DNA from 2 places in the Arthrobacter paludis genome. Region 2 is predicted to be linked to the other one. Evidence: riboswitches for the same ligand, from Rfam matches in the RefSeq annotation. Region 2 holds a riboswitch; the other holds the start of a gene.
The links. A riboswitch is a leader RNA that binds a small molecule or an ion and turns the genes downstream of it on or off. The one in region 2 is predicted to bind S-adenosylmethionine.
Positions count from the first base shown of each region.

Region 1: linked by a shared signal. The riboswitch ahead of AC1Q5D_RS05105 (MFS transporter) and the one ahead of AC1Q5D_RS13495 (flavin reductase family protein) in region 2 are both predicted to bind S-adenosylmethionine.

Region 1 is NZ_JBXAEW010000004.1:208,922-213,397, reverse strand. Features, by position in the region: gene AC1Q5D_RS05110 (LLM class flavin-dependent oxidoreductase) at 1-901, opposite strand, end outside; gene AC1Q5D_RS05105 (MFS transporter) at 915-2,330, opposite strand; SAM riboswitch class IV at 2,380-2,497, opposite strand; gene AC1Q5D_RS05100 (NAD(P)-dependent alcohol dehydrogenase) at 2,669-3,769, shown strand; gene AC1Q5D_RS05095 (AbgT family transporter) at 3,766-4,476, opposite strand, start outside.
Region 2 is NZ_JBXAEW010000015.1:68,291-72,766, forward strand. Features, by position in the region: gene dnaB (replicative DNA helicase) at 1-622, opposite strand, end outside; gene AC1Q5D_RS13495 (flavin reductase family protein) at 1,488-1,994, opposite strand; SAM riboswitch class IV at 2,045-2,159, opposite strand; gene rplI (50S ribosomal protein L9) at 2,314-2,772, opposite strand; gene rpsR (30S ribosomal protein S18) at 2,791-3,030, opposite strand; gene AC1Q5D_RS13510 (single-stranded DNA-binding protein) at 3,096-3,686, opposite strand; gene rpsF (30S ribosomal protein S6) at 3,731-4,036, opposite strand; gene AC1Q5D_RS13520 (M18 family aminopeptidase) at 4,261-4,476, opposite strand, start outside.

The sequences.
Region 1 (4,476 bases), on a different contig from region 2:
GGCGGTAGTCCTCGAGCCTGGCGGCCGCGGCCGCGTCGGTCTCCGCGACGACGACCGTGGCCATGGCGAAGACCCTGATGGCGTCCCCTGACCGGCCGCGCGCCTCGAGCTCGCTTCGGACCCCGTCCACCCAGCGCCGGACCAGGGCCGGGGAGGAGCCGGAGAAGAAGATCGCCTCGGCGTGGTCCACGGCGAACCGCTGCCCGCGCGCGGACGCCCCGGCCTGGAAGAGCAGGGGCGTGCCCTGCGGCCCGGGCTGGGCCAGGGCGTGGCCGGGGACGGAGAAGTACCGGCCCTCGTGGCCGATCGCGTGCACCTTCCCCGGGTCCGTGAACACGCCGGCCTCCGCGTCGGCGCGGACGGCGCCGGGCTCGAAGGACCCCTCCCACAGCTTGTACACGACGTCCATGAACTCGTCGGCCCGGTCGTAGCGCTCGTCGTGCGGGATCTGCCCGGCCAGGCCCAGGTTGCGGGCGGCCGAGTCCTGGTAGCTCGTGACGATGTTCCACGCGACCCGCCCGCCGGTCATGTGGTCCAAGGTCGCGAACCGCCGGGCCAGCAGGTACGGGGCCTCGTAGGTGACGGACGCGGTGATGCCGAAGCCGAGCCGGCGCGTCGCGGCCGCCATCGCCGACACCGGGACGACGGGGTCCAGCAGCGGGTACTGGACTCCGGAGCGGATGGCAGCGTCCGGCCCGCCGCCGTACACGTCGTACAGGCCGGGCACGTCCGCGAGGAACAGCCCGTCGAACCCGCCGTCCTCCAGGGCCCGGGCCAGGTCCACCCAGTAGTCCAGCCGCTCGAACCCGGCCGCGCCGGAGTCCGGGTGCCGCCACAGCCCCGGGGACTGGTGGACGGGCACCATCATCTCGAACGCGTTCAGCAGCAGCGGCCGGGGCATGGGCGGGTTCCTCCTACTTCGCGGGGGTGGGCTCGGGGGCGCCGGCCGGGACGGCGACGGCGACGCCGCCGTCGCCCGTGATCGGCCCGTCGGCGAACTCGTCGTGGGCGCCCAGGCCGGCGCGCTCGCGGCTGCGGGCCGCCTGGGCCGGGTCCTTCGCGGCCAGCGCGGCGGCCAGGGACAGCCCGGCCAGCAGCGTGAGGTATCCGCAGACCAGCCACGGGGTCCGGCCGCCGGCGGCGAACAGGGACGCGGCGATCACGGGGGTCAGCCCGCCGGACACCACCGTGCCGAGCTGGTAGCCCATGGACACCCCGGTGTAGCGCACGCGCAGCGGGAACTGCTCGGCGAACCAGGCGGCCTGCGGCCCGTAGATCGCGTCGTGAAGGACGTTCAGGCCGAGGATGACGACCAGCGGCAACAGGGCCAGCGGGCCGGCCCCGAGGAAGGCGAAGAACGGCCACACGAACACGCCGATGCCCACCGCGGCGGCGACGGCGATGCGGCGCCGGCCGAACCGGTCGGAGGCCAGGCCCCACAGCGGGCCCGAGGCCAGGCCGATGGCGCTGGCGACCATCACGGCGACGACGCCGGCCGTCGAGTTCTCCCGCACGTCCTTGAGGTAGGTGAGCATGTAGACGGTGATCGTGGAGAACAGCGCCGGCTGGGCCAGGCGCAGGCCGATGGTCACCAGCAGGGCGCGGCGGTGGTGGAGCACGACGTCGCGGACCGGCGTGCGCGCGGTCTCGCCGCTGGCCTTGAGGGCCTGGAACTCGGGGGCGTCCTCCACCCCGAGGCGGATCCACAGGCCGACGGCGACGAGCACCGCGGAGGCCAGGAACGGGATGCGCCAGCCGAAGGACTCGAACTGCTCCGCGGTCAGGGCGTTCTGCGTGACGAAGAACGCGCCGGTCGCCAGGAGCATCCCGGCCGAGGAGCCGACCTGCGTGAACGAGCCGAAGAAGCCGCGCAGGGTGCGGGGCGCGTGCTCCACGGAGAGCAGGGCGGAGCCGCCCCACTCGGCGCCCGTGGACAGGCCCTGCAGCAGGCGCAGCAGCACGAGGCCGACGACGGCGTACCAGCCGATGGACGCGAACGTGGGCAGCAGCCCGATCAGCGTCGAGGACAGGCCCATGAGCAGCAGCGACGCCACGAGGAGGGCCTTGCGGCCGATCCGGTCGCCGAGCCGGCCGGCGACGATCCCGCCGAGCGGGCGGGCCAGGAAGCCGACGGCGAGGGTCGCGAAGGACGCGATGATTCCGGCGACTTCGCTGGCCTGCGGGAAGAACTGGACGTTGAAGATCAGCGCGGCGGCCGTGCCGTAGAGATAGAAGTCGTACCACTCGATGGTGGTGCCGACGAACGCGCTGAGGAGCACGCGGCGCTTGTCGCGGACGCGGACGGGCGGGGCGGACGGGGGTGCGGACATGCGGACCTCGTTCGGCTCGGGGCGCGCCCGGGCCCCGGGAGGGCGGGCGCTACCGGTCTTGCCCGCCACCGGGTGGCGCGGGCCGAATCATCACCTGGGGCACCCCACACGGGTCGGAGGGTTGCCGGCCAACGAACCAGGGTTCTGCAGCGTTGGCGCTCGTGATTCCTCCCAAAGCGTATCCGGGCACGCGCCCGGGCCGCACCCGGGGACGTCATGAACGGTCATGGGCGGCCAGCGCCGCGCTTGGCCCGGCCAGGCGGCGACACACCCTTCGCCTCCGCGGCGCAGCCGCCTAGGGTGGGCCGCACCACATCCCGAAGCGCAAGGAGCCCACCATGCAGGTCACCGCCGCCCTCGCCACCGCCCCGAAGGCCCCGTTCGAGCTCGCCGAACTCGAACTCGACGACCCCCGACCCGGCGAGGTGCGGGTGCGCCTCGCCGCCTGCGGGGTCTGCCACACGGACGCGATCGTCCGCGACCAGTGGTACCCCACTCCCCTGCCCGCCGTCCTGGGCCACGAGGGCGCGGGCACCGTCGAGGCGGTCGGCGACGGGGTCGCGGACCTCGCCCCCGGGGACAAGGTGGTGCTCAGCTTCAACAGCTGCGGCGCCTGCCGGTTCTGCCGCGACGGGCACCCCGCCTACTGCGCCGCGTTCTACGACCACAACTTCGCCGGCCGCCGCGCCGACGGGACGGCTGCGTTCTCGCGCGACGGCGGCGCCCCCGTCTCCTCGCACTTCTTCGGCCAGTCCGCGTTCGCCTCGGCCGCGAACGTCGCCCGCCGCAGCGTGGTGAAGGTCGACGACGACGCCCCGCTCGAGCTGCTCGGCCCGCTGGGCTGCGGCATCCAGACCGGCGCCGGCGCGGTCCTGAACGTGCTCCGGCCGGAGGCCGGGTCCAACGTCGTCGTCTTCGGCGCCGGCGCCGTCGGGCTCGCCGCGGTCATGGCCGCCCGCGTCGCCAACGCGACCACCATCGTCGCCGTCGACGTCGTCCCCTCCCGGCTGGAACTGGCCAAGGAGCTCGGCGCCACCCACACCGTCGACGGGCGCGCCGACGACCAGATCGACCAGATCCGGGAGGCCACCGGCGGCGGGGCGCAGTACGCCGTGGACACCACCGGCGTCGCCGCCGTCTTCCGCACCATGACCGACTCGATGGGCACGCTCGGGCACGCCGCCCTGGTCGGCGCGAGCGCGCTCGGCACCGAGGCGACCATCGACGTCGGCACCCAGCTGCTCTCCGGGCAGACGATCAGCATGGTCATCGAGGGCGACTCCAACCCGCCGCTGTTCATCCCCCGGCTGATCGGCCTGCACCGGGCCGGCCTCTTCCCGTTCGACCGGCTCGTGAAGCAGTATCCCGTCGCCGAGATCAACAGGGCGTTCGAGGACAGCGCCAGCGGGGCGACACTGAAGCCCGTGGTGGTGTTCTAGCCGGTGTAGATGTCCATCCCGGGCCCGGTGCCGGTCCCGGTGAGGAAGAAGACCGTGAGGACGCCGAGCCAGAGCACCCAGAACACGGCGGTGAACGGCAGCATCCGCCCGATCAGCGAGCCCAGGCCCGCGTCCGGCTCGTACCGGCGCAGGTACGCGAGGATGATCACCAGGTACGGGTTGAGCGGGGTCAGGGCCTGCGTGGCGGAGTCGCCCACCCGGAACACGGCCTGGACGAAGCCGGCCTCGTACCCGATCAGCCCGAACATCGGGATGAACACCGCGGCCATGAGCGTCCACAGCGAGGATCCGGACGCGATGACCAGGTTCAGGATTGAGACGACGACGACGAACGCCACGATGGCCCCGTAGCCCGTGAAGTCGGCGTCCTCCAGCAGGCGCGCCCCGTTGACGGCGACCCACGACGCCAGCCCGCTCCAGGAGAACAGGGCCAGGAACTGCGCCAGGATGAACGCGACGACGATGAACGATGCGGCGTCCCTGACGGACTGGCCCATCATCTCGACCACCGACTGCGTGCCGGTGATCTTCTTCAGGCGCACCCCGTAGGCGATCGACGGGACGATCAGCACGGTGAAGACGAGGAAGACGACGGAGGAGAGCAGCGGCGACTCGGGAAGGAAGCCTCCGTCCCCGTTGCGCAGCGGGGCCCCGGCCGGCAGGGACAGCGCGAGCACCCCCGCGGC
Region 2 (4,476 bases):
TGAGCTCGTCGAACTCGTAGAAGCCGGTCGGGACCCCGATCATGCCCTCGCCGCGGCTGCCCGCCGACTCGATCTCGTCGACCGTGCCCTCGATGATGTCCCGGAGGGGCACGTAGTCCTCCGCCGTGCGGCGCTCGGCGACCTTGAAGATCTCGGCCTGCGCGTCGTTGACGATGGCGTCGACCTCGCCGTCCTGCGAGTAGCCCATCTGCACGATCTTCGTCCCGGCCTCGACCAGGCGGCGCAGCACGGCGCGCTCGCGGACGATTTCCGCGTAGAAGCCGGCGTTCGCGGCCGTCGGGACGGACTGGATCAGCGTGTGCAGGTAGGCCGGCCCGCCCACGCGGGTGATTTCGCCGCGCTTGGTCAGCAGGTCGGAGACCGTCACGGCGTCCGCGGGCTCGCCGCGGCCGTAGAGGTCGATGATGGCTTCGAAGATCGACTCGTGCGCCGGCCGGTAGAAGTCGACCCCCCGCAGCGCCTCGACGCAGTCGGCGATGGCGTCCTTCGACAGCATCATGCCGCCGAGCACGCTTTGCTCGGCGACGAGGTCCTGCGGGGGCGTGCGCCCGAAGTCCGACTCCCTGGCGCTGGCCCCCGATTCCGTCTGCGTCAGCGACACCGTATCCCCTTCCCGCTGAGCCGGCGGCCGCGTCGCGGCCGCACCGGCACCCCACCAGTATCCCAGCCGGCACCGCCGGCGGGCGGTCCGGTGCCCCGGCCGTGGATTCGGCGGGCCTGTGGATAGTGGGGGAACCCCGCAACCATAGGCCCGCCCCCGGGGATCGCCAAGCGAGTTATCCACAGGAGGTGTGGATGAGCTGTGGGCATTACGGCGTGTTGTGTGCACAGCTTGGGGAAGAACCTGTGGATTGAGAACTATTTTTCGAGATAATCGCCGTTTGACTAGGCGTTTCTTGTTTCCACTGTTGTGGATTGGAACTCTATGGGTGTCGGGCGTGGCGCGGATGGTCCGTGGAAAACCCGTCGAATCCGGTCTAGTCCAGCGGTTTATCCACGGCCCCACCGCGGTTTTCCACAAGCGCGGGTCCACGTGGCGGGGAGGGCGGGTCCTCCGGCGGCCCGCCGCCGGCGTTCGGATGCGGAGCGTGTGGCCGTGGTCCCGCCCGCGTCGGGGACCGGGCATCCGCCTGCGCCCCGGCATACATTCCGCAGGCGCGGGCCCAAGACCCGTCCCGGGGCCGCCGATCCCCCGGGCGATCGATGCGGCCGTGGCCAACGGCACCGGACGCGCGGACGCCGAGGCGTCGCTGCGGCGCATCGGGGACCCGACGGGCGCACCCCGGTGACGTGGGGGCAGGGCAGCGTCGGCTCCGGGCGCTGCCGGTTCCCGGACGCGACCACGCGCGCCGGCGAGATGTGCGCGGTGGGCTTCTCCCCCGTGCGGGGAACCCGGCTCTCGTCGGCGTGCTCCAAGGGCCGGAGGCGGCCCTCCACGGGGGGTTGGCCCGGAGGCCTCGACGAACCTAGACCAGGGCGTCGCGGCGCAGCGTGTGGAACCCGGAGTCGTGGAAGACCAGCGGCGCCTCGGCGCCGTCGAGGGTGGAATGCCCGTGGACGCGCAGCAGCACCACCGTGTGGTCGCCGGCGGGGACCTCGTTCTCGACGGAGCAGTCCAGCCACAGCGAGGCGTCCTGCAGGAAGAGCGCGCCCTCGTCCGTGGAATCGAGCTTGAGGCCGGCGAAGCGGTCGCCGTCCCGGGAGGCGATCTGGCGGCACACGCCGTCGTGCTGCTCGGAGAGGATCGAGACCCCGATGCGCCCCGCCTGGCGGACGAGCGGCCACGTGCGGGACGTGTTCTGGACCGCGAACATCACCAGCGGCGGCTCGAGGGAGACCCCCACGGTGAAGGAGGACGCGACGATGCCCTGCGGCTCCCCGTCCACGATCGCGCAGAGCGCGGCGATGCCGGAGGGGTAGCGGGCGAACGAGCTGCGGAGGGCCAACGGGCTGAGGTCCTGGGAGAGCGGCATGGTGCGTCCTTCGCGTTGGGCACACCGCGTACCACCAAAGCGGACCGCGGGTGCGGTACTTGCCGTCCGGGGGCTCCCGGAGGCCGAATCGTCACCTGGAGCACCCCACTACCGGTAGAGGGTTGCCGGCCAACCAGCCAGGGCTTGTCGTTGGCTCTCTTGATTCGTTCTCCACGCTACGGGCCCCCACAGGGGCCGTCAAAGGGGGCCCGCAACATTTCGCAAGACGCGAGGGGGCCCCGCCTGGACAGGCGGGGCCCCCTCGGGGTGGCCCGGACCGCCGGAGGCGGTGGGCCGTGCGGCGCGGCGGCCGCGGTGGTTACTTCTTCTTCGCGGCGACGACCTGCAGGTCGACCGTGGCGGAGACGTCCTCGTGCAGGCGCACGGTGGCCTGGTAGTTGCCCAGCGACTTGACGTGCTCGGGCATCTCGACCATGCGCTTGTCGATGGAGCCGAGGCCGGCGGCCTCAACGGCCGCGGCCACGTCGGACTGCTTGACGGTGCCGAACAGGCGGCCGGCCTCGCCGGCCTTGACCTGGATCTTCACCGGCTGCGAGCCGAGCTTGGCCGCCAGCGCCTGCGCGTCCTCGAGGGACGCGACGGCGCGCGCCGCGCGGGCGTTGCGGATGTCCTCGACCTGCTTCTCGCCACCCTTGCTCCAGGTGATGGCGAAGCCGCGCGGCAGGAGGTAGTTGCGGGCGTAGCCGCCCTTCACCTCGACGACGTCGCCGGCGGTGCCGAGTCCGGTCACTTCGTGGGTCAGAATGAGCTTAGCCATGGTGTGTTCCCTCTTTCCTTAGCCGCGGCCAGCGCCGGAGTAGGGCAGCAGGGCAACCTCGCGCGCGTTCTTGATCGCCAGGGCGATCTTGCGCTGCTCCTGGACGGAGACACCCGTGACGCGGCGGGCACGGATCTTGCCGCGGTCCGAGATGAACTTGCGCAGCAGGGTGACGTCCTTGTAGTCGATGACCTTGATGTCAGCGGCCTTCAGGGGGTTGGACTTTGGTTTGGGCTTACGGAGTTCAGCCTTAGCCATCGTGGAGCTCCTCTATGGTTGGAGCCCGCAGACCGGGTCTGCGGGATGGTGGATGTTGGTTGTTTCTAGAAAGGCGGTTCGTCGTCGCCGGAGCTGTTGCCCCAGCCGGCGTTGCTGCCGGCCGACGAGGACCACGGATCGTCCGCGGGCTGGTTCCAGCCGCCGCCCTGGCCGCCCTGGCCGGGGTTGCCCCCGCCGAAGCCGCCGGACTGCTGCTGGCCGCCGAACCCGGCGTTGCCCCCGCCGAAGCCGGAGTTTCCGCCGCCGAACCCGCCGCCGCCACCGCCGGAGCGCTGGGCGCGGGTCACCTTCGCGGACGCGTACCGCAACGACGGGCCGATCTCGTCGACCTCGAGCTCGTTGACGGTGCGGCGCTCGCCTTCCTTGGTTTCGTAGGAACGCGACTTCAGCCGGCCCTGGGCGATGACGCGCATGCCCTTGGTCAGCGTCTCGGCGACGTTCTCCGCGGCCTCGCGCCACACGGAGGAGCGAAGGAACAGCGTTTCGCCGTCCTTCCACTCGTTCGTCTGGCGGTCGAAGGTCCGCGGCGTGGAGGCGATGGTGAAGTTCGCCACCGCCGCGCCCGAGGGCGTGAAGCGGAGCTCGGGATCAGCGGTGAGGTTGCCGATGATCGTGATGACGGTCTCGCCTGCCATGGTGCCTCCTGGCGTCGGTTACTACGGGTGCGGAACCGCGGGAACTACTTCGCGGAAACCTTCTGGTCCTCGGGACGGGTGATCTTGGTGCGCAGGATCGTCTCGTTGAGGTTCAGCTGGCGGTCCAGCTCCGCGGACGTGGCCGGAGTCGCGGTGAAGTTGACGACGGCGTAGATCGCCTCGGACTTCTTCTTGATCTCGTAGGCCAGGCGGCGGCGACCCCAGATGTCGACGTTGTCGATGCTCCCGCCGTCCTTGCGGACGACCTCGAGGAACTTGTTGAGCGTCGGGTCGACGGTACGCTCGTCGACCTCGGGGTCGATCAGCACCATCAGTTCGTAAGCACGCATGTGAACCCACCTCCTTTGGGCTAAGCGGTCACGGTCTTTCCGTAACAGGAGGTTCTGTGCGTTGGCGTTCGCCTTGCCCGGGGCGGGCAAGGCACAAACAGCCTGCACCATCCTACCCGATGGCCCGGCACCACCCTAAACGGGCGAGACGCCCCTCACCGGGCCCCGGGCGGGGCCCTGTGGACGGCCGCGGGACCCGGTGGAGGGGACGACGCCGGCGCCGGCTACGCGCGGAAGAACTCGGCGGCGATCCGGGCCAGCCGCAGCGGGTCCTCCACGGCGCACATCTCCCGCGCGGAGTGCATCGAGAGCAGCGCGATGCCCACGTCCACGGTGCGGATGCCCAGGCGCGTCGCCGTCAGCGGCCCGATCGTCGACCCGCAGGGGACGGTGTTGTTGGAGACGAACTCCTGGTAGGGGGAGTCGGCGGCCGCGCAGAG